Regions from separate parts of the Thioalkalivibrio sp. ALE25 genome, predicted to be linked through region 1. Evidence: riboswitches for the same ligand, from Rfam matches in the RefSeq annotation. Region 1 holds a riboswitch; the other holds the start of a gene.

The links. A riboswitch is a leader RNA that binds a small molecule or an ion and turns the genes downstream of it on or off. The one in region 1 is predicted to bind cobalamin.
Region 2: another riboswitch for cobalamin. It lies ahead of bluB (5,6-dimethylbenzimidazole synthase); the one in region 1 lies ahead of C996_RS0107660 (TonB-dependent receptor domain-containing protein).

Annotation. Positions count from the first base shown of each region.
Region 1 covers NZ_KB897931.1:116,761-127,701, forward strand. The annotation lists gene C996_RS0107635 (ABC transporter substrate-binding protein) at 1-605, opposite strand, end outside; gene C996_RS0107640 (DUF2149 domain-containing protein) at 658-948, opposite strand; gene C996_RS0107645 (MotA/TolQ/ExbB proton channel family protein) at 945-1,388, opposite strand; gene C996_RS0107650 (cobaltochelatase subunit CobN) at 1,526-6,247, opposite strand; gene C996_RS0107655 (cob(I)yrinic acid a,c-diamide adenosyltransferase) at 6,359-6,913, opposite strand; gene C996_RS0107660 (TonB-dependent receptor domain-containing protein) at 6,917-8,788, opposite strand; cobalamin riboswitch at 8,931-9,177, opposite strand; gene C996_RS0107665 (hypothetical protein) at 9,265-10,941, opposite strand, start outside.
Region 2 covers NZ_KB897932.1:8,393-19,333, reverse strand. The annotation lists gene C996_RS0108160 (VOC family protein) at 1-224, shown strand, start outside; gene glpK (glycerol kinase GlpK) at 247-1,767, shown strand; gene C996_RS0108150 (pirin family protein) at 1,937-2,785, opposite strand; gene C996_RS0108145 (hypothetical protein) at 2,871-3,236, opposite strand; gene C996_RS0108140 (ABC transporter ATP-binding protein) at 3,242-4,108, opposite strand; gene C996_RS0108135 (iron ABC transporter permease) at 4,108-5,079, opposite strand; gene C996_RS0108130 (cobalamin-binding protein) at 5,086-5,988, opposite strand; cobalamin riboswitch at 6,135-6,343, shown strand; gene bluB (5,6-dimethylbenzimidazole synthase) at 6,438-7,190, shown strand; gene cbiB (adenosylcobinamide-phosphate synthase CbiB) at 7,187-8,089, shown strand; gene cobD (threonine-phosphate decarboxylase CobD) at 8,106-9,107, shown strand; gene C996_RS0108110 (cobyric acid synthase) at 9,104-10,591, shown strand; gene cobU (bifunctional adenosylcobinamide kinase/adenosylcobinamide-phosphate guanylyltransferase) at 10,588-10,941, shown strand, end outside.

The DNA of each region.
Region 1 (10,941 bases):
AATCCCGCGCGGGTGAAGGCATCATGCAGCCAGGTCTTCGGGCCGTACACGTAGGCTTGCGCGCTGCACGAGGACATCAGGACCGCACGCTCGCCGGAGGCCCCCACGGCATCGGCCGCCTCCTTCCACGCATCGTCGAATGCGGCGGCGCGCACCGCACCGTCGTCCAGGCCCGCAGCATCCGCAATGCGTTCGAGATTTTCGCGCACGGCATCCATCCCTTCGAAGCCGCCCAGCACGATGGCCCGGGTCCTGGCCGGCACGGTATCGGCCCAGTCATCGCGCTCGACCCAGCTCGAGGTGAACGCCAGATCCGGTTCGACGCGGCCGATCGCCTGCTCGTCCGGGTCCAGAATGCCGCCGGTATCCTCCACGTCGAGATCGTCGTAGCGGCTCGCCCCCACGATGCAGGGGGTCAGGCCCAGGTACTCCAGCGAGTGCGTGATGTACGGTGACTGGCTGACAATCCGCGGGCACTCGCCCGCTGTCGCCGTTACCGGAAACACCAACCCCGCGGTCAGGACAAGGGCCAGAAACCCGGTCCCCGGGGTCCATGGCAAGCTGCAACCGAAAGCGCGCGTGTATCGGCAGACCTGAGTGATCATCGGAAACTCCCCTTGTTAGTTGCCCGCGGGCCAACACGGTACGCAACGGCGTTCACTCGCCGATCAGGATCATGCGACCGGTGTCCGGGTCGCGGTACACCTGCCCCATGGATTCGAAGCCCGAGCCAGCCTCGCCGGCACCTTCGGGCGGGTCCGGGATCTCGCGCCCGGGTTCGATCTCGGCACCGCCACTGGCCGGCTCCAGTCCGCTCCCCGAGGCGGCCATCACCACCATCAGGCCGACGGCGAACACCAGCATGATGTCGGCCAGATTGGCCAGTGGGCCCATCGGCTCCTCGTCGGGGGCGTCGAAGCGCGAGGCGCGGTAGTGCGGGACCCTCATGCCGCTGCCTCCAGGCGCTCCATCGCAGCGTCATACCAGCGCCGCCGGAGGCGTCCGAGCAGGAAGCCGAGGATGCCGACCAGCAGCCCCAGCACCGTGGTGTTGAACGCCACCGTAACGGCCTGGGCGAGGATTTCCAGTTCGCCCCGGCCCATCGCGGCCAGCCCAGGCCCCAGCGGGATCAGCGTGCCCATCAGCCCGAGCATCGGGCCGATGCGTGCCAGCAGATCCGCCCGGTCGATGCGGCGCCGCGCGCGATAGGCCAGGCGCTCGGCGTCACCGGTGGCCTCCAGCCGCCGCACCCCCCCGGAGCGTTCGCCCAGGGCCAGCCCGAACTCCCAGACCGCCACCGCGACCAGCACCAGCAGGCCGACGATCACCGGCTCCAGCAGCCAGCGCACCACGGTGTCCATCAACTCCATCGTGATCGAGAACGACATTCGCGTTTACCTCATTAACCTTTGTTCAGCGCTTCCCACGTTCTTATGTAGGAGGCCAGCCCTCTGGCCGATGGGCCGCCGGACATACCCCATCGGCCAGAGGGCTGGCCTCCTACAGGAGACATTTCCAGCGGCGGTTATCGCCGCCGGCCTGCCGCGATACCGCCGATCAGCAGCAGGAACAGCGCGGCGGCGACCAGCCAGGGAATCCAGGGCATGCCGGCCGCGTCGTCGCCGGTTTCCTGGCCGCCCTCGGCCGCGGCCGCTTCCGGCAGCTCCTGCATCTCCCGGGCGTCCGGGTCCTCCAGCGGCTGGATCTCGGTGACACGGCTGGGGTCGGCCTCCGCCTGTGCGCGATCGATCTGCGCGGACGCGCGCACGGCCTCGAAGGCCTCGCGCAGTTCGGGGTCCTCCAAGCGCTCGGCCACCTCGTCCAGCATCGGGTGGTCGGGGCGCGTGTGCCCGCTGCCCGGCAGGCCGTGTTCCGCAACCAGTTCGGCAAAACGTTCGGACAGGGCCTCCAAGACCTCCGGCTCGGCGTCCCAGAACCCGCGACTGGCGGCCACCAGGTGCACGGCCTGCAGGTGGGTCTTCACATGCACGTTGTGGCCATCGGCGAGGAACGCCTCCAGGCCCAGCCCGTGGCGGTCCTGCAGATACACGTCATGCACCTCGTCCCAGACCCAGGAGCGGATGATTTCGGGATTGGTGGCCTGCCAGCCCCACAGGTTGTCGACGAAGTCACGGGCCATGGTGCGGGCCCCGGCATAGCCGTGATCCATCAGCGGCTCGATCCACTGCGGGTTCAGGTTCTGCCCCTGCAGCTCGCGCATCAGCGCGCGTCCCAGCGTCTCCACCTGCGGGTTGTCCGGATCGGCATGCTGCAGCACGCGGTTGTCCGGCGCCTCGCCGCGGATGCTCTCGACCGCGGTCGAGAGCCCGCCCTGGAAATCGAAACCGTCGTCGTTGTCCAGCAGGCCGTAGAGGTGCGAGGCGCGCCCGAGATAGGTGCGCCCGACCTGGCCCAGCCGGGCCTCGAAGGCCTCGTGCGCGGAGCCACCGGATTCGTCCGCCCCGTAGGCGTGGCCCATCCGGCGCATATAGGCCGCGCCCAGTTCGGCACGATCCTCCCAGGCGCCGGAACGGTCCGCGAGACGATTGACCCCGGCCCCATAGGCCCCGGGGGCGGTACCGAACACCCGCAGCGCGGCCTGTTGCCCCGCCTCGAGGCCATTGAGGCCTGCGGCGCGCAGGGCCTGGGTGTCCTCCACCCATTGTGCGGCCACGTCGTTGCGCGACAGGGGCTCGGCGCCCGGATCGCGCAGGTCCTGCCCCAGCGGGGCCAGGGCCGCCTCCAGTGCCTCTTCCAGCTCGGGGTACTCGGCAAGAATGGTCTCGAACGAGCCGTCCAGTGCGAGGCGGGCGGCTCGATCCAGCCACACCAGCTGGTCCTCGTAGAGGTCGCGGAACAGACCGGAGGTGGTAAAAAGGGCATCGCGACGGCGATCGCGCGCGGCCTCGTCGAGGTCCATGCGCTCCAGCCCCTGGACGATCCCGCGACTGTTCCAGGCCGGACGAATGCCCAGCATGTCCATGCCGAAGGCGATCATCACGCCCTCGTCGCGCACGGTATCCGATGCCCAGAGGATGATCGCCTCACTGCCATCCGCCTCGGGATCGCCGTGTTTACGGGCATCCGCGGCCAGTTCCTGACCAATGCCCCAGGCGATGCGCGTGGGCACGAGATCCGCCGCCAGCGCGTGGAAGTTGCGCCCGGTCGGCAACACCTCCGGCGTGCGGATCGGATCGTTGCCCTGCCCTGGCGGCACGAAACGTCCCTCCAGCGCTGCCAGCAGATGCGCGCGCTCGCTGGCCGGGGATCCACGCAGCTTGGCGTCCCAGTCGTCGCCGACCGCGTCGTCACCCGCCATCGACTCGAGCATCGTGTCCACGGCCTCGTCGCTCCAGTCACGCCCGAACACATGCAGCCCCAGCGGCATCTGGTCTTCCTGCATGTCCGTCAGGTAGTGGCCGATCTCGTGGACCAGCAACTCCTCGTCCATCTCCGCCAGCGGGGTATCCCCGTGATCGTGATCATGGCCATGGTGGTCGTGATGATCGCCCGAATGCCCGTGATCATCGTCGCCATGACGCGCATGAGCCTCCTGATGACCGTGTTCGTTGGCATGTTCGTGCGCTTCATCCCCGTGTTCGCGGTGATGGTCCGCGTGGCGATGTTCGTCGCCGTGTTCGTCCGCATGCACTTCGCCATGCCCGGAGTCGGATTCGTCGTGGTGCCTCTCGTGGTGCCTCTCGTGGTTCCCCTCGTGATGACCCTCGTGATGACCCTCGTGGTGACCCTCGTGGTGACCCTCGTGGTGACCCTCGTGGTGACCCTCGTGGTGACCCTCGTGATGACCCTCGTGGTGATCGCCGTGGTGATCGTCGTGGTGATGCCCGTGATCGTGATGATGACCCCGCGCCAGTTCACGCTCGATGGTCTCGGTCAGGCCGAGATCGTCGATGCGCTCGCGCAGAGTCTGGGCGGCCCGCGAGCGCGTCGCGGCATCCGGCTGCGCGGCGGCCTCGTAGGTCTCCACCAGCTGGCGCAGTTCCAGCAGGCTGTCGTACAGCTCGGTGGCCGCCAGCGGCGGGGTCAGGTGACTGATCATCACGCCCATGGCGCGGCGCTTGGCCTGGATGCCCTCGCCCACGCCATCGACGATGTAGGGATAGATAATCGGCAGGGCGCCGCCGAGGATCTCGGGATAGTCGTCCGGTGCCAGCCCCGCACGCCGGCGCGGCAGGAATTCGCGGGTCGAGTGACGCCCGACGTAGACCAGCGCATCGGCCTCGAAGTGATCGCGGATCCAGTGGTAAAAGCCGACATACTGGTGGGTCGGCGGGAACGTGGTATTCGCGTGCAGCAGGCGCTCGCTGACCTCCCAGCCGCGCGGCGGCTGCGGCCCGATGAACACGTTGCCGAACTCGATCCCCGGGAACAGCATCTCGCCATCGCGGGTCATCGCCTCGCCCGGCGGGTCGCCCCAGCCGGTCAGGCCGGGGATGCCCGTGCGCACCAGCGCCTTGCGCAACTGCTCGGTGGTCGCGTGCGCGTCCTCCCCCGCCAGCGTGGCCTCCCAGGCCTCCTCGTACTGGGCCAGCAGGTCCAGTGCACGCTCCTGCGCCGCGTGCGGATAACTCTCGAGCATGTGGCGCAGATCACCGACACCGCTTTCCAGCCCAGCTTGCGCGATCTCGACCTTGTCGGCGGCCCTGGCGGCCTCCAGGCGTGCCTGCAGATAGCCGATCGGGCCGTCGACCAGTTCGGCCCGGACGGGTTCCGGCAGGCTATCGAAATACGCCTGATACTGGTCGCGGTCCAGCGAGGCGACCCGGCCGGCGATCGCGTCCAGCGCATCCGCCTGTTCCGGCAGGTTCACGGCTCGATCCTGGATCATGTCCAGCAGGGCCTCGGCGTCCTCCGGCACCGCGTCGCCCAGGTCGTACCCGGCGGCTTCGAGTCGTTGCAGGATCTCCAGCAGCGACTCGGGGACATCCAGCTTGTCCGCGCCGATGTTCTGGCGACCGGGCGGATGGTTGTAGTAGACCACCGCCACCCGCTTGTCCGTGTTGTCCAGGCGGCGCAGCCGCTGCCAGCTCGCCACCCGGTCGCCCAGGGCCTCGACCCGTTCGCCGACCGGCTCGGTCAGTGTGAGGCGTACGCCCGTGCGGGCGTCCTGTTTCGGCTCGCCGGCGGTCGCCAGCACCATCGGCTGGCTCATGCCCTGCAACTCGGGCATGGCCACGTGGTAGTGGACCTTGTCCCAGGGGATGCCCTCGTGCGAGAGCCGCCACTGGGTCGCGCTCACGTCCGCCAGGCGGATCCCCTTGATCACCGGGACATCCAGCGCGCCGAAGGCCTCGGCCACCGCCTCGCGGTTGCCACCCCCGCCCACCACGAAGTCCTGCAGGCTGACGATCCCTGCCAGATCCGCCGACCCGGCCACCTTGGCCAACGTCTCGACCGCCTCGCGGCTGGCCCCGCCCCAGCGCGCGAGTACCGCGAAGCACTGGATATCCCGGGCCTCCAGGGCCTTGCAGGCGGCGTCAAGCAGCGCCCGGTCGCCCGGCCGGTCACCGGTATCCAGATCTAGCAACGCCACGGCGGGCCCGTCGTCCAGCTCGAGAGCGTCCGGATTCGGGCTGGAGCTGCCATGCCGGTAATAGCGGACGGTCTCGCGCGGATCCGGCTCCGGCACCTCGATCTCGTGCCCGCCACGCGCGGCCAGCCAGCGCATCAGCCCCTCCATATTCTCCGGCGTGCGTCCCTGGTAAAACGCGCGACCCGTCAGCCAGTCCGCCTGCTCGGGGAAACGCGCCTGCTGTTGGGCCAGGTGCACGCGCGGGTCTTTACCCGGGTCGGGGTTGGCCGCCAGTTCGGTGCGCATCTCGTCATCGAGGCCCGCAAGCACGGCCTCGCCGCCGATCCGCGACAGGGCCGTCAGGTGACGCACGCTGTTGATCGCCAGAATCGGGGCCGCCTCGGGCGGCGGGGCCTCCCGCAACAGACGGTCGAGGCGCGCGGCCTGGTCCCCGAAAACAGCCGCGACGAGTATGGCGTCGACCTCCCGCCACAGCGCCGATACCGCCTCGTCCGACTTGTCCGCGAGTTGCTCCGGTGTCCGCAGGATCACCTCCGCCTGCGGATGGGCCTCCAGGAAGCGATGCGCGCCAGCGGCCACCTCCGCCGCCGAGCGATCGGAGACCACACCCACCACGAGCGGACCCGCATGGGCCGGTACCATTCCGAAAAGAAAAAGCGCGAAGATGCTCAGGATCGTGCAACGAAAACGCATGGAAACTTCCCGATAAACAGGTGCAATAGGGCGCGAGGCGTGTACTCGACACGCCTCGACCGTTGCAATGGGAATGGGACGCCGCCACCGCGGCGCCCCCACGAAGACCCGTCAGCCGCGCTGGTTCGCCGGTTGCCAGAGGACCTCGGTACCGTTTTCGTGACGAGCCAGCACACGGCAGAGCACGAACAGGAGATCCGACAACCGGTTGACATAGGCCAGCGACGCCGGACGCAATGCCTCGTGGTGATTGAGCGCCACCAGACGCCGTTCCGCACGCCGGCAGACGGTACGCGCAATGTGACAGTCGGCCGTAGCGGGACCCCCACCCGGAAGGATGAACTCCTTCAGGGCGGGCAGATCCGCGTTGAAGGACTCCAGCTCCACGTCCAGACGCTCCACGGAAGCCTCCGGGAGGGCCTGATGCCCCGGCACGGCCAGTTCCGCTCCGAGATCAAACAACTCGTGCTGCACCAGAGCCAGCGAGCGACGGACCTCTTCGGGCAGGTCGTGGACCAGCACCCGGCCCACGACACTGTTCAGCTCGTCCACGTCGCCAAAGGCCTCGACGCGGTGGCTGTCCTTGTCCACCCGCGAGCCATCGCCCAGCCCGGTCCGGCCTTCGTCACCCGTACGGGTCGCAATCTTCGACAGTCGATTACCCATGAATCACCTCTGCTGGTAGCGCAGCTTCACGAACGCGGCCCGGCCGGGGTTGTTATAGCCGCCCTGGGTCTCATAATCCCGATCGAAGACGTTGGTCAAGGAGCCCTCGACCGTCCATTCGGGGTTGAGGGCATACGCCGCGCGCAGGTTCATCGTGCCGTAGCCCGAGAGCCGGTTTGGCTCGCCCGAGAAGTCGTATTCATAGGTCCGACTCCGAGCGAGGACCGTACCACCTACGGAGAAATCGCCGATCTGACGATCTAGATCGAAACGGGCCGAAACCGGCGCCCGCCGCGCGAGTTCATCTCCGGAATCCCGGTCCTCCGCGTCCAACAGGGTCAGCGCAACCCGCGAATTCCACGGCCCGAGGGCATGGCCACCCTCGATTTCCAGCCCGCGAATTCGGGCCTCATCAACGTTTTCGCGCATTGGAAAACCCGTTATAAGGCCATCCACACGCGTTTCGAACACTGCCACATCCACATAGGCAAGGCTGGCTGAATACCTGACCCCAAACTCGAAGGTCTCCGACTCTTCCGGATCGAGGTCGGGGTTCCCGCGGAAACTCATCGGGCCGGAAGAAGGCCAGTAAAGATCATTGAAGGTCGGCGCCTTGAAGGCGGTGCCGTAGCTGGCCCGCAGGCGCAGGGCATCGGTGGCCTGCATGCCCCAGGCGATCTGCCCCGTGGTCTTTGCGCCGAACTGCTCGTTGTCGTCGTAACGCAGCGAAGCTTCCAGGTCGTGGTTGCCAAGTTCGGTGCGCAAGACCGAATACACGCCAACGTTGTAACGCGAGTCCTCGTCATAATCGGTGGTGCCATCAACCTGGTCCTCGTAGGCATCCACTCCGGCCACTAGGTCGGTGCGATCCCCAAGTCGGAGATCGTTGCGCCAGGTCAGCTGATTCCGACGCGTATCGAATCGATCGATGCTTCCACCAAGCACGCCGCCTTCCGTCACATCGTCACTCTCATCCCGTGACTGCCCAAGCGTGACTTCCGAGTCCCAGCGGTCGGTTACCGGAATACGAATACCGGCCCGCAGGGCGGCATGAACAAAATCTGTGTAGGCTCGATCGTACGGTCCGAGGATAAGGGAAGTGGCAGGGTCGAACTCGTCTGCGTCATACTCCGAACGACCTTCCGAGTACAAGAAATTCCCGAAAAGTTCGATTCCGCTGTCCAAACGATGACTTACCTTCCCGGACAGCGAGGTGTTTTTGTAACCGTCAGGGTCATCGTCGCCGACGTCGTCCTGCACGTTGATCCCATCGGTCTCGAAGTGGCTAACCGAGAAACTGTAGTTCGTGTTTTCGGTGCCGCCGGCAACGCCGACTCCGGTCTCCCACGTGTCAAAACTTCCGCCTCCGACAAATGCGTTGACCTTCGGCGGTCCTTCTCGACCTTCTCGGGTAAAGATCTGGGTCACGCCGCCAATGGCATCGGACCCATAAATGGAGGTTCGAGGGCCCCGCACGATCTCCACTCGTTCGATCTCCTCCGGCGGCAGGAACCGCCAACTCGCCCCGCCGGTGGTCGCAGAGCCCATGCGAACTCCATCGATCAAAAGCAGGTGGTGATCAGATTCGGTACCCCTCACGCGCACACTCGACTGTTTACCAAATGGGCCGGCACCACTCACCGATACGCCAGCGCGCCCATCTAAAAGATCGGTGAACTGCTGGGGCTGCAGGCGCTCGATCTCTTCGCGGTCGATGATGGTGACCGAAGCAAGCGTCTCGTCGACGGTCTGCGCGATGCGAGAGGCGGTGACCTGGACGGTTTCCAGGGTCTGCGCGTCGTTGGTATTCGGCGTATCCGCCAGAGCGGGACTGGTGGCCAGCAGGATGGCCGTGGAAAGTGCTGTGCGTTTCATGTCGTCTGTGTCTCCCGGCGAGCCGCCCGCACGCCGTTGATTCGTCGGGATCGCCCGAACAGGGGGAGACAGACACGAGGGGGGATCGGCCACAACCGGCAAGCGGCCAGGCTCGATCATCCGCCTCGCATGCCCGCCGCATGCCGCGCGATCATTCCCTGGCCGGTCTCCGGGCTGACGAGCGTTCCGATGCGGCGCCTTCCCGAACGCATGTTCAGTGGCACTGGCCGCGACCATCAGGGACCGTCGGGCGGTCCCTCGCTCGATCACCGTTGCGGGGGCAGCGTCGGAATCGTCCGCGGGCCTCGAAGACCCGCCCGGACTCACCGAACTTCCCGTTTAACCCGCCAGGTCGAGCCTGGCCGGGCACCGGGGAACGCGGCGAACACTACACAATTGGGCGCAAAATTACCAGCCGGGGGAGATTCGATCTCGCACAACCGGAACCGTCGAACCAGGCCCGTCGCGACGGATCATCAGCGGCGGCGCCGCTCCTCGGCGTGGAGATAGCGGGTCCCGCGCTTGAGCAGCAGGCCCCAGGTCTTGTCCTGCAGCATGGCGTCGAACTCCGGCGACCGCTCGGCGCGCAGTGCCACGGGATGCGACTCGTCCGCGGCATGCGTTGCCAGCATGTCCAGGCGCTCGCGGTTGGCGCCGTACTGCTCGACCAGGAAATCGCGCATCGAATCGCTCAAAGGCAGGTGATAGATACGCGTGAGGCGCATCGCCAGCCATTCGGCCATGCGCCCGAGATCCTGGCGGACCTTGCGCACCATGGCCGAGCCCAGACCCGCCTTGGCATCGGCGCTCATGCCCACATACAGCCCCCCAAGATACGCGGCCGGGTTGGCGTAGATGGCGCGCTGGATGCTCGGGTTGGTGAGGTCCACCAGCGGCTCCAGGACCAGGGCCAGCTGGATGCCGATGCGCTTGGCCGTCTCGGCGTCCAGCGCCGCCCCCCCGAAGTAGAACAGGTCGCCTTCGCGCTGGATTTTCAGCTCCCTGAGGAAGTTGCAGAAGTCGTTGGCCAGCTTCAGCTTCTGGTCATCGGTCAGCTCGATCAGCTCCTCGCTGACCCGGATACCGCGCACACTGCGCTTGAACCAGCGCTTCTCGCCCCGCTTCTCCACCTGGGCGCGGCGAAGGGCCTCCCAGCGCTCCACCGCATTGGCGTAACGGCTCTGCGCCTGCATCAGCTGGTCGCGCGCCTCGCGCAGGTCCTCGACCCGCCGCAGTGCCAGCCCCAGGAGCTGGCCTTCCGGCGAATGTTCCCCCGGTTCCCGATCCTCCAGAGTGCGCAGTGCCTCCAGGACCTGGCGCCCCAGGTCGGTTACGGGCTCGCGCAGAGCCTGCGGATCCAGCCCCGAGGCATCGCTCTGGGACAGCAGAATACCGAGCGAGCGCAGGCGGCTGACCACCCCGGCCTGCGCCACGCGAAAGCGGTTGCCCTGGGATTCCAGTCGGTCCAGGGCGGCCCCGAGCTGCCAGCCACCGGACCATTCGAAGCTCAGGCGCTTGATCTGGCGCCCGTTCACGAGCTCGAACGCGAGCACGAAGATCGCCTGCACATCGTCGAGGGTGCACCGGGCCAGGTCGTCGGCATCGGCGGCGGAAAACAGGCGGTCCAGGAACTGGTCCACCCGGCGCACGCCATCCTCCTGGGTCGGCGCCACGCCGCGCAACCGATCGCGCAGCAGGTCGGCGACCTCCGGGGCCTCGTGGTGCAGCTTCTCCAGGGCCGCGAGCCGCGAATCCTCGGTCGCGCCCACCAGATCGCCCACGCGCGAGCGCAGGCCCAGGCGGCGATAGATCTCGATCTGCTCCGCGGCAGCCGCCAGGCTGGTATCGCCGGTCATCTCGCGCACCGCGACGGCCACCCCCTCGGGCGAGATATCCACCTCGTGGAGCAGCACCTCGGCCGCCTTGCGCCGGCGCATGTCCGGTGCGAGCTCGCTCATGGCCAGATCACGGGTCACGAACAGCAGGTCCGGCAGCAGGTCGATCGTGTTGCGCAGCTGGTCGCGCGACTGTTCCTGGCGTTTTCCGCGGGTGGCATCGGCAACAAAGCGCGCCACCAGGCCGATCACCCCGAACAGCAGGGTGTAGACGGCAAAGAAGATGAAGTTCTGTGCCGGGGCGGCATGCCCGAAACC
Region 2 (10,941 bases), on a different contig from region 1:
AGGCCCTGCACCTGCTGCGGGTGCCGAACCCGGACCCGACCGAGCGTGCGGTACGGTGTGGGCAGGACCGCCACCTGGCGCTGCGCGTGGATGAGCTGGAGACCTTCGCCGCGCGGCTGGAGGCCGCGGGGTTTGCGGTGGAACGCAGTCGCTCCGGCCGCCCCGCGGCATTCGTACGGGATCCCGACGGCAACGCCATCGAGCTGATCGAGGACGGTGCCTGAATCGGCCAGAGAGAGTCCCCTCATGAGCGACGCGCGCTACATCCTCGCCCTGGACCAGGGCACGACCAGTTGCCGGGCCATCCTGTTCGACCGCGCGGGTACGATCGTCGGCGTGGCGCAGAAGGATTTCGCCCAGATCTATCCGCAGCCCGGCTGGGTGGAACACGACCCGATGGAGATCTGGGGTACCCAGATCGGCGTGGCGCGCGAAGTACTGGAGACGCGCGGCATCAAGCCCTCCCGACTGGCGGCGATCGGCATCACCAATCAGCGCGAGACCACGGTGGTATGGGACCGCGCCACGGGGGAGCCGATCGCCAATGCGATCGTGTGGCAGGACCGGCGTACCGCCGCGTTCTGCGACGGACTGAAGGCGCAGGGCCTCGAGGGCCTGCTGCGCGAGCGTACCGGTCTGGTCGTGGATGCCTATTTCTCGGCCAGCAAGCTGCGCTGGCTCCTGGATCACGTGGACGGGGCGCGCGAGCGCGCGGAACGGGGCGAACTCGCCTTTGGCACCGTGGACAGCTGGCTGATCTGGAACCTCACCCGCGGGGAACGTCACGTGACCGATGTGACGAACGCCGCGCGCACCCAGCTGTTCAACATTCACACCCTGGAATGGGATTCCGAGCTGCTGGAGCGGTTCGGGATCCCGCGCGCGATGCTGCCCGAGGTGGTGGACTCCAGTGGCGTGCTGGGCGTGACCGGCGCCGAGATGTTCGGCGGCGCGGAGGTCCCGATCGCCGGCGTGGCGGGGGACCAGCATGCGGCCCTGTTCGGTCAGGGCTGTTTCGAGCCCGGCATGGCCAAGAACACCTACGGGACTGGCTGTTTTCTGCTGATGAACACGGGCGATACGCCGGTGGAGTCCCGATCCGGCTTGCTCACCACCCTCGCGTGGTCGCTGGACGGCCGGGTGGAATACGCGCTGGAGGGTTCGATCTTTATCGCCGGGGCCGCGATCCAGTGGCTGCGCGACGAGCTCCACCTGATCGACGCGGCCGAGGATTCCGAGTACTACGCGGGCAAGGTGGCGGACGCCGACGGGGTCTACGTGGTGCCCGCGTTCGCCGGGCTGGGGGCCCCCTACTGGGACATGTACGCGCGCGGCGCCATCTTCGGCCTGACCCGTGGAACACGCAAGGAGCACATCACCCGCGCCACGCTGGATGCACTGGCCTATCAGACACGCGATGTGATCGATGCCATGGCGCAGGATGCCGGGATCGGGCTGAAGGCCCTGCGGGTCGACGGCGGGGCCGTGGCCAACAACGTGATGATGCAGTTCCAGGCCGACATGCTCGGGGTGCGGGTCGAGCGCCCGGCGGTGACCGAGTCCACCGCGCTGGGGGCCGCCTGGCTCGCGGGGCTGGGGGTCGGCTTCTGGACCCGTGACGAGTTGGCGCAGAAGGGTGGGCTGGACCGGGTGTTCGAGCCGCAGATGGACGCGGCCACGCGGGAGCAGTACTACCGCGGCTGGAAGAAGGCCGTAAAGCGCACGATGGGCTGGGCGCGCGAGGACGACAGCGACTCGACGCCGTAGCGGGTGATGGTCTGGGGCCTTGCCGACGCGGGCGGGGGCTTCGCCGCCAAGTCGGCTCCCACAGGGGGCTGCAGGTAGAGCGATGGCTTCGACAGGCAGCCCGGCCCAGATCAATGTGGGAGCGGGCTTGCCCGCGAAGCCCCTGCCAGGCCCGGATTGGGCCCGGGGCTCAGTCCATGCTGGCCGGTTCGGCGGCGAGCTGGCCGGACTGGTAGTCGCTGATGGCCTGTTCGATCTCGTCGGAGGTGTTCATCACGAAGGGGCCGTAATGCGCGATCGGTTCGCCCAGCGGCCGCCCCTTGAACAGCAGCACGCGGGCATCCTGCTGGGCGATCAGGTGGATCTGGGTCTGGCCGCTCCACACACCCATCTGGCCGGTCTGCAGGCCGATGAGCTCGCCGTCGAACACGTAGGCCAGCACGCGGTCCTCGAGCTGCACGGCGAGTGACAGGCGATAGCCGGCGGGCAGCGTCAGGTCGGCCATCGCGGCGCCTTCGCCAATCTGCGCCAGCGGGCCCTCGGTATCCCCGGCACTGGTCTGCCAGGATCCGGCAATGGCCTTGAAGCGCAGCGGATCGTCGTCTTCCGGCAGGTGGCGCATTGCGTCGGCGTGCACGTCGCGATAACGCGGCGGGTCCATCTTGCGCCGGGCGGGCAGGTTCACCCACAACTGGAAACCGTGCAGGCCCTCGCTGTCGAGCAGGGGCATCTCGGAGTGGATCACACCGCGGCCGGCGCTCATCCACTGGGCCTCGCCGGCCTCCACGCGGCCCTGGTTGCCCATGGAGTCCTCGTGGGTCAGGCCGCCATGGACCAGGTAGGTCAGGGTCTCGAAGCCGCGATGCGGGTGGGCGGGAAAGCCGCCGATGTAGTCCTCGCGCGCGCTTGCCTTGAGCTCGTCCAGCATCAGGAAGGGGTCCAGCCCGCCACGAAAGTCATGGATGCGCCGAATCTTCACCCCGGCCCCGTCCTGGGTGGGATGGGAGGTCTTCACGCTGTCCGGCGGTGTCGGGTTCATGGCGTTCTCCTTCGCAACAGGTCTGCACCATACCGACCATGAAACGAAAAGAAAATTGCATCGTTTCCCGTCATGGGGCCTTTTGTCAGGCGGTGGACAGATCCCAGGAATCGGCAAACGCCTCCAGGCTCTCGATGAAATCGGGATCGTGTTCCTGACGGTTGATGGTCAGGTGCAGGACGACGGCCTGCGGGTCGGGCGGGTGCCCGGTGGTCAGCGTCCAGGCCAGGCCGTTGGGGCAGTCGGGCAGGGACAGGCGCACGCCACCGTTGATGACCTCGCGGTGCACCCGGAACTCGCCCCACAGGCAGTAGACCACGCCGGCATCGGGACCGTTGTCCTGGATCAGCGTGTCGATGGCATCACTGTGAGCGGGCAGGGCGGGGACGTTCAGCCGCCGCTGCAAGGTTTCGGCATCCAGGGTCGCGGGCAGATTGCGGAAGAATTCCATGGCGGTCACTCGTTGCGCGGCAGGAACACGGGCAGGCCGTCGACCTCGCCTACGCTCAGGCGCTGGTTGTAGAGGCGTTCCAGGGCACTGGGCACGAGCATGGTGGCGGTCGGGCCCCAGCATGCCTGGCCGTCGGGGAACAGCAGGAGCAGATGGTCGCAGTAGCGCGCGGCCAGGTTGACGTCGTGCAGGACCAGTACGGCGGCCCGGTGCGCCTGGGCAACGATGCCCTGCACGCGGTTCAGCACGGCGACCTGGTGATGCAGGTCCAGCTGACTGGTGGGCTCGTCCAGCAGGAGCAGGCTGGGGTCCTGGGTCAGCACGGTGGCGATGGCCAGGCGCTGCCGCTCGCCCCCGGAGAGCGTGTCCACCATGCGGTGCTCCAGGTCGGAGAGGTCCATCTCCGCCAGGGCGGCCCGGGCGCGGGCGTAATCCTCGGAGGTCTCGATGTCCCAGGGGCGCAGGTAGGGGTGCCGACCGATCAGCGAGGTCTCCAGCACCGTCGCGGGGAAGCCGTCGTGGTGGGTCTGGAAGACCAGGCCGATGCGCCGCGCCAGTTCCGCGCGGGGCAGGCGGGTGATTGCCTGGCCACGGACCTCGATGGTGCCGGCGCGTGCGGTCCGCAGGCCGGCGAGCGTTTGCAGCAGCGTGCTCTTGCCCGCGCCGTTGGGGCCCAGGATGCCCCAGCACTGCCCGGGGTCGACGGTCAGTTCCAGCGGGGCGCCGGGTGCGCGCCCCGGGATGTCGATCACCAGGTCGTGGGTGGCAAGCAGCGTATCCGGGCCCGGCTTCTGGTGGACGCTGCGCGCGCCCAGGCCCGGGGCTTCATGCGGCCGGCTGTGGGCGGGGGCGATGGGTGGACGGGGTGCCATCAGCGGCTCCGGTACAGCAGGAACAGGAACACGGGGACCCCCAGCATCGCGGTGATTACGCCGACCGGCAACTGCTCCGGGGCGATCATGGTGCGGGCGAGGGTGTCGGCCAGCGTCAGCAGGATGCCGCCGCCCAGCGCGGAGGCCGGCAGGATCACGCGCTGGTCGTTGCCGAAGACCAGGCGCAGCATGTGCGGCACGATCAGCCCGACAAAGCCGACCGCGCCGACCTGCATGACTGCGGTCGCGGTGATCAGCGCGGCGGCGACATAGATGCTCCATTCCACCGGGCGCACCGCCACCCCGAGTGCCGCGGCCTGCATCGGGCCGCGCGCGAGCACGTTCAGCGTGCGGCCCAGCGGCAGGGCGAGGAACACGACCAGCACCAGCAGGATCCAGGCGGGATAGGGGTTGCGCGCGTGGGACACATCGCCCATCAGCCAGTAGAGCATCCCGGGCAGCTCGGCCGTCGGGCTGACTGCGAGCAGGAAACTGATCATGGCGCCCCAGCCCGCCGCGACCACCACGCCCGTCAGAAGCAGGCGCGTGGGGGTCCAGCTGCCGGTACCGTGCGCCAGGCCGAACACGATCACCGTGGACAGGAGGGCACCGGCGAACGCGGCCAGCGAGACGGAGAACATCGACAGGCCCGCGAGCATCGCCAGCAGGGCGCCGACGGAGGCGCCGCCGGAGAGGCCCAGCACGTAGGGGTCGGCCAGCGGGTTGCGCAGCAGCACCTGCATCAGCGCGCCGGCCAGACCCAGCAACCCGCCTGCGGCGAAGGCCGCCAAGGCGCGCGGCAGGCGCAGCTCCAGCACCAGCGTGTCGTGCAGGCGGCTGCCCTCGCCGAGCATCACCGCCAGCAGGTCGCCGGGCGCGATCGCGACACTGCCGAAGGCCAGCGCGATCAGCACCGCCAGCAGCGACGCCGGCAGCAGGACCGCGGCGGCAAGGAGGAAGGCGCGGGTCACGAGGGGTCAGTCCACCCGGCGGAGTCGGGCCCGCTCGAGCTCCTCGCACATCAGGCGGGTGCCCTCGGCGATGCGCGGGGTATGGCGCTGCAGCAGGGACGGCGGGATGAAGAACAGGTTGTCGCGCTGGACCGCGGTCATGTCCTCCCATTGCGTCCAGGCGATGACCCAGTCGGGGCGATCCTCGCCCATGCCGCCGCCAATGATGACCTCCGGGTCGGCCTCGATGACCGCCTCGCGATCCATGCGCGGGACCAGGCGATCCAGGTGGCCGAATACGTTCACCCCGCCGCACAGGCGGATCGCCTCGCTGATCAGGTGGTCGTCGTTCACCGTCATCAGGGGTTGTTCCCACACCTGATAGAACAGGCGTACCGGGTCGCGCTCGGCGTAGTCCTGGCGCAGGGTGTCGATCGCCTCCTCGAAGCTTCGCACCGCCTCGTCGCCCTGCGTCTCGGTGCCGGCGAGCTGTGCCATGCGGCGCATGCTGGCGGACACACCGTCGAAGCTGCGGGGCTCCGACACGTAGACGTGGAAGCCGAGCTCGCGCAGGTGTTCGATCTGGGATTGCGAGTTTCCGCTGCGCCAGGCGACGACCAGGTCCGGATCCAGTTGCACGACGCGCTCCATGTCGATGCGGCTGTAGCCGCCCACGCGGGGGAGCATCTCCGCCTCCGGCGGGAAGTCACTGTGCTGGGTCGCGCCCACCAGCTTGTCGCCGGCCCCGACGGCGAACAGCACCTCGGTGATATGCGGGGCGAGGCTGACGATGCGCTCGGCGGGTTGTTCCAGCCGGATCTCGTGACCGTCATCGTCGGTCACCGAGACCGGGTCGGCCAGTGCCGGCGCGGTGCAAAGCAACGTCGCGACGAGCAGGGCGGAGGAGTGTCCGAGGGTCTTGAAATTCATAAAAATCCGGTGGTTGTGGCGCTGTTGCGAGGTCGAATGGAGGACGTCTGCGGTAGTGCGCGCAAGCCGCAAAAGCGTTTCATCATAGCAGCATGCACAAGATGGTTTGGTGCCCAAATTGGTCGGGGGCGCGCCGAACGCGTATCATACGGCGGCTAGTATCAGGTGCCTGCAATGCGCAGGTGAAACGGGAAGCCGGTGCCAATCCGGCGCTGCCCCCGCAACGGTAAGTGAGCGGCGAACCACACCGCAGGCTTGGCCACTGTGTCCCCACGGGTCACGGGAAGGCGTCTGCGGCATCGGCACCCGCCGACGCTCGCAAGCCCGGAGACCGGCCTGGTGATGACGCATCCTGCGATCGTGCGGCGGGCAACGATCGAGGGCACGGGCACTATCTGCGGTGCCCGTTCCTTCGTGGTTTCGCCGTGCCGTCGCCCCGACGGAAACGCATGACGAACCCAGATCCCAAACCGACAGAAGGGCATCCGAACGCGTTCGCCTCGGCCGAGCGCGAGGCGGTTTATCGCGTGATCGGGGAACGCCGCGACATGCGCCATTTCCGCCCGGATCCGGTGGATCGCGCTACGCTGCGCCGGCTGCTGGAGGCCGCCCACCGCGCCCCCAGCGTCGGGTACATGCAGCCCTGGCGCTTCCTGCGGGTAACCGACCCGGCGCTGCGCGAGGCCCTGCATGCCCACGCCGCGGACGAGCAGGCCCGCACCGCCGAGGCCTGCGGGGAGCGCGCGGCGGAGGTGCACCGCCTGAAGCTGGAAGGGATCCGCGAGGCGGGGGAGTTGCTGGTCGTGGCCCTGACCGACGACCGCGAACGCTATGTGCTGGGGCGCCGTACGCTACCGGAGATGGACCTGTGCTCGGCGGCCTGCGCGATCCAGAACCTGTGGCTGGCCGCCCGCGCGGAGGGGCTGGGCATGGGCTGGGTCTCGCTGTTCGATCCGGACTGGCTGGCGCGGCAGCTGGACATGCCGGAGGGCGGCTATCCGATCGCGGTGCTGTGCCTCGGCCATGTGGAGCGTTTCTACGACCGGCCGATGCTGGAGACCGCGGGCTGGGATCGCCGGCGGCCCCTGGAAGAACTGGTCTTTCAGGATCGCTGGGGCGTGCGCGGCGAGCTGGCAGCCGACCAGGATGCGGCAGGCACCGGACACGGGGCGGACGAACGGACCGGATCCGACAGCGCATGAGCGCCTTCCTGATCCTGATGGGCGCCCTGATCCTGGATCGCTTGTTCGGCGATCCGCGGCGGTTCCACCCGCTGGCCGGGTTCGGTCGGCTGGCGGCCTGGGCCGAGTCCCGCTGGCATGCGCCCAGTCGCCTGCGCGGGGCGTTGCTGCTCGCGGCGCTGGTCCTGCCATGGGTGGCGCTGGCCGCTCTGGGGGTGTCGCTGGCCTGGGGCTGGTTGCTGTCGCTGGCGATCCTGACCTTGGCGATCGGCTGGCGCAGCCTGGACGAACACGCCGAGGTGGTCGCGCGGGCCCTGGAGACGGATGATTTGCACGGTGCCCGCACGGGCGTGGGGATGCTGGTCAGTCGGGACACGGAGGCCCTGGACGTGCGCGGGGTGAGCGGGGCGACCATCGAGTCGGTCCTGGAGAACGGCAACGATGCGCTGTTTGCCACGATCTTCTGGTTCCTGGTCGCCGGGGCACCGGGCGTGGTGGCCTACCGGCTGGTCAACACCCTGGATGCGATGTGGGGGTACCGAAACGAGCGGTATTCCACGTTCGGCTGGGCGGCCGCGCGGCTGGATGACGCCATGAACCTGATCCCGGCGCGTCTGACGGCCCTGGCCTATGCCCTGGCGGGGCGCGGGCGGGACGCCTTGCAGTGCTGGCGTGAACAGGCCGCCGGATGGAAGAGCCCGAATGCCGGGCCGGTGATGGCCGCTGGGGCCGGTGCGCTCGGGGTGGTGCTGGGCGGCCCGGCGCCCTATGGCGGCCAGCGCGAGTGGCGCCCGCGCCTGGGCATGGGCCGTCTGGCCGATGCCGCGGGCATTCGCCAGGCGGTGGCGCTGGTGGACCGGGCGCTGGCGATCTGGATGGCATTCATCGTGGTGGGGGTGATTGTCGTTGTCCTGTTCTGATCCGCAGAAGGCTCCCATGCCCGAATCCCGGGCGCTCGTGCAGGTGCACGGGGGTGGCGTGCGCCAGGCAGCTGCGCGCTACGGCATTCCGGCAACCGAGTGGCTGGATCTCTCCACCGGCATCAACCCGCATGGCTATCCCGTGGGCGAGGTCCCGCAGCGGGTCTGGGCGCGGCTGCCGGAACCGGATGACGGGCTCGAGGCCGCGGCCGCCGACTATTACGGCACCGCGGCCCTTTTGCCCGTCGCCGGCTCGCAGGCGGCGATCCAGTTGTTGCCGGCGCTGCGCCCGGATACGGCGCGCGTCGGCATCCTCGAACCCAGCTACAACGAGCACGCCCGGGCCTGGCGGGAGGCCGGACACACGGTACGCCCGCTGAGTGGCGAGGCGATCGCCGCCGCGCTGCCCGAGCTGGACGTGCTGGTGCTGGTCAACCCGAATAACCCGACCGGGCAGTGCTTCGAGCGTGCGGACCTGCTGGCCTGGCATGCGGAACTGGCGGCGCGTGGTGGCTGGCTGATCCTGGACGAGGCCTTCGTGGATGTGACGCCGAGGGCCAGTCTCGCGCAGGACGCTCCGCGCGAAGGCCTGGTGGTGCTGCGTTCTCTCGGCAAGTTCTTCGGGCTGGCGGGCGCGCGGGTCGGGTTCGTGATCGCCGACGACGCGATGCGCGCGCAGCTGGCCGCCCGACTGGGTCCATGGGGCCTCGCCGGACCTTCGCGCTGGGTTGCTACTCGGGCGCTGACCGACCGTGCCTGGCAGGCCGAGACACGTAGCCTCCTGCAGGCGCGCGGCCAGCGCCTGGCGGAACGGCTGCGTGCGCACGGGCTGGCGCCCACCGGCGGCACCGCGCTGTTTCAGTGGTGCCGGGTGGAGGATCCCGCGGGCTGGCAGGACCATCTGGGCCGGCAGGGCATCCTGGTGCGTCGATTCGATGCGCCCGGGAGTCTTCGGTTTGGCCTGCCGGGTGACGCGGCCGAGTGGCAGCGTCTCGAAGCGGGGCTGCAGCGGGCATGACGGGCACGACGCTGATGGTGCAGGGGACGACCTCGGATGCTGGCAAGAGCGTGCTGGTGGCGGGGCTCGCGCGGGTGCTTTATCGCCACGGACTGTCGGTGGTGCCGTTCAAGCCGCAGAACATGGCGCTGAACAGCGCCGTCACCGCCGATGGCGGCGAGATTGGCCGGGCCCAGGCCCTGCAGGCCGCCGCCTGCGGCCTGGAACCGCATACGGACATGAATCCCGTACTGCTCAAGCCCAGCTCGGACGAGGGTGCGCAGGTGATCATCCACGGGCGGCCCGCGGCGGAACTGGATGCGCGGGCCTATCACGACTACAAGCCGGTGGCCCGCGAGGCGGTGCTGGCGTCGCACGGGCGCCTGACCGATCAGTACGACCACGTGCTGGTGGAAGGCGCGGGCTCGCCGGCGGAAATCAACCTGCGCGCGGGCGATATCGCCAACATGGGCTTCGCCGAGGCGGTGGACTGCCCGGTGATCCTGGTCGCGGATATCGACCGGGGCGGGGTTTTCGCGCATCTGGTGGGCACGTTGGCGCTTCTGAGCGAGACCGAGCGTGCGCGGGTTCAGGGCTTCGTCATTAATCGTTTTCGCGGCGATATCAGCCTGCTGCAGCCGGGGCTGGACTGGCTGGAACAGGAGACCGGCAAGCCGGTGCTCGGCGTGATTCCGTACCTGCACGGGCTTTATCTGGATGCCGAGGACGCCCTGCCGCGCGAGGCGGTGCCGGAGAAGGCTACGGATGCGCTGAAGGTGGTCGTGCCGGCCCTGCCGCGCATCTCCAACCACACCGATTTCGACCCGCTGCGCCTGCACCCGGCGGTGGATCTGCGGTTTGTCGGGCCCGGCGAGTCGTTGCAGCCGGCGGATCTGGTGATCCTGCCGGGCTCCAAGTCGGTGCCCGACGACCTCGTCTGGCTGCGCGATCAGGGCTGGGAGGCCGCGCTGCAACGGCATGTGCGCTACGGTGGCAAGGTGCTGGGCATCTGTGGGGGCTTTCAGATGCTGGGGCGCGCCGTGCACGACCCCGACGGCGTCGAGGGCCGGACCGGTTCCACGCCGGGGCTTGGCTGGCTCGATATCGAGACCCGCCTGGCCCCCGAGAAGCGTCTGGAGCGTGTTCACGGGGATCGTGTGCTGGGCCGGGAGGCAGGCGTGGAAGGCTACGAGATTCATGCGGGCATCACGACCGGGCCCGGACTGGAGCAGCCGCTGCTGCATCTGGCGCACGGGCCGGATGGCGCGTGCAGCGAGGACGGTACGGTGGCCGGTACCTACGTGCATGGCGTATTCGACCGTTCGGAGGCCGCCGATGCCTTGCTGCACTGGGCGGGTATGCGGGCCGGTTTGGGACAGGGAGAAGACCTGGCCGCGGCGCGCGAACGCGGTCTTGCACGCCTGGCGGATACGCTGGAGGAACACCTGGACATGAAGCGTGTACTGACCCTGCTGCGGGCGGAATCGGGAGAGCCGGTGGCATGAAGACCCTGGTCCTGGGCGGCGTGCGTTCCGGGAAGAGCCGGCTGGCCGAACGCCTGGCGGCGGAATCCGGCCGGCCGGTCACCTATGTCGCCACGGCACGGGCCGACGATGCCGAGATGGCGCGCCGGATCGAGCGTCATCGTGCCGACCGCCCCGGCGACTGGGGCCTGGTCGAGGCGGACACGGGACTGGCGCGGGCACTGGAACAGGCCGCTGGCCCGGGCCAGTGCCTGCTGGTCGATTGCCTCACCCTGTGGCTGACCCAGCTCCTGTGCACCGATGACGAGGCCCGGATCGAACGCGAGCGCGAGGCCCTGATCGAGACGATCCCGGGCTTGCCGGGCACGCTG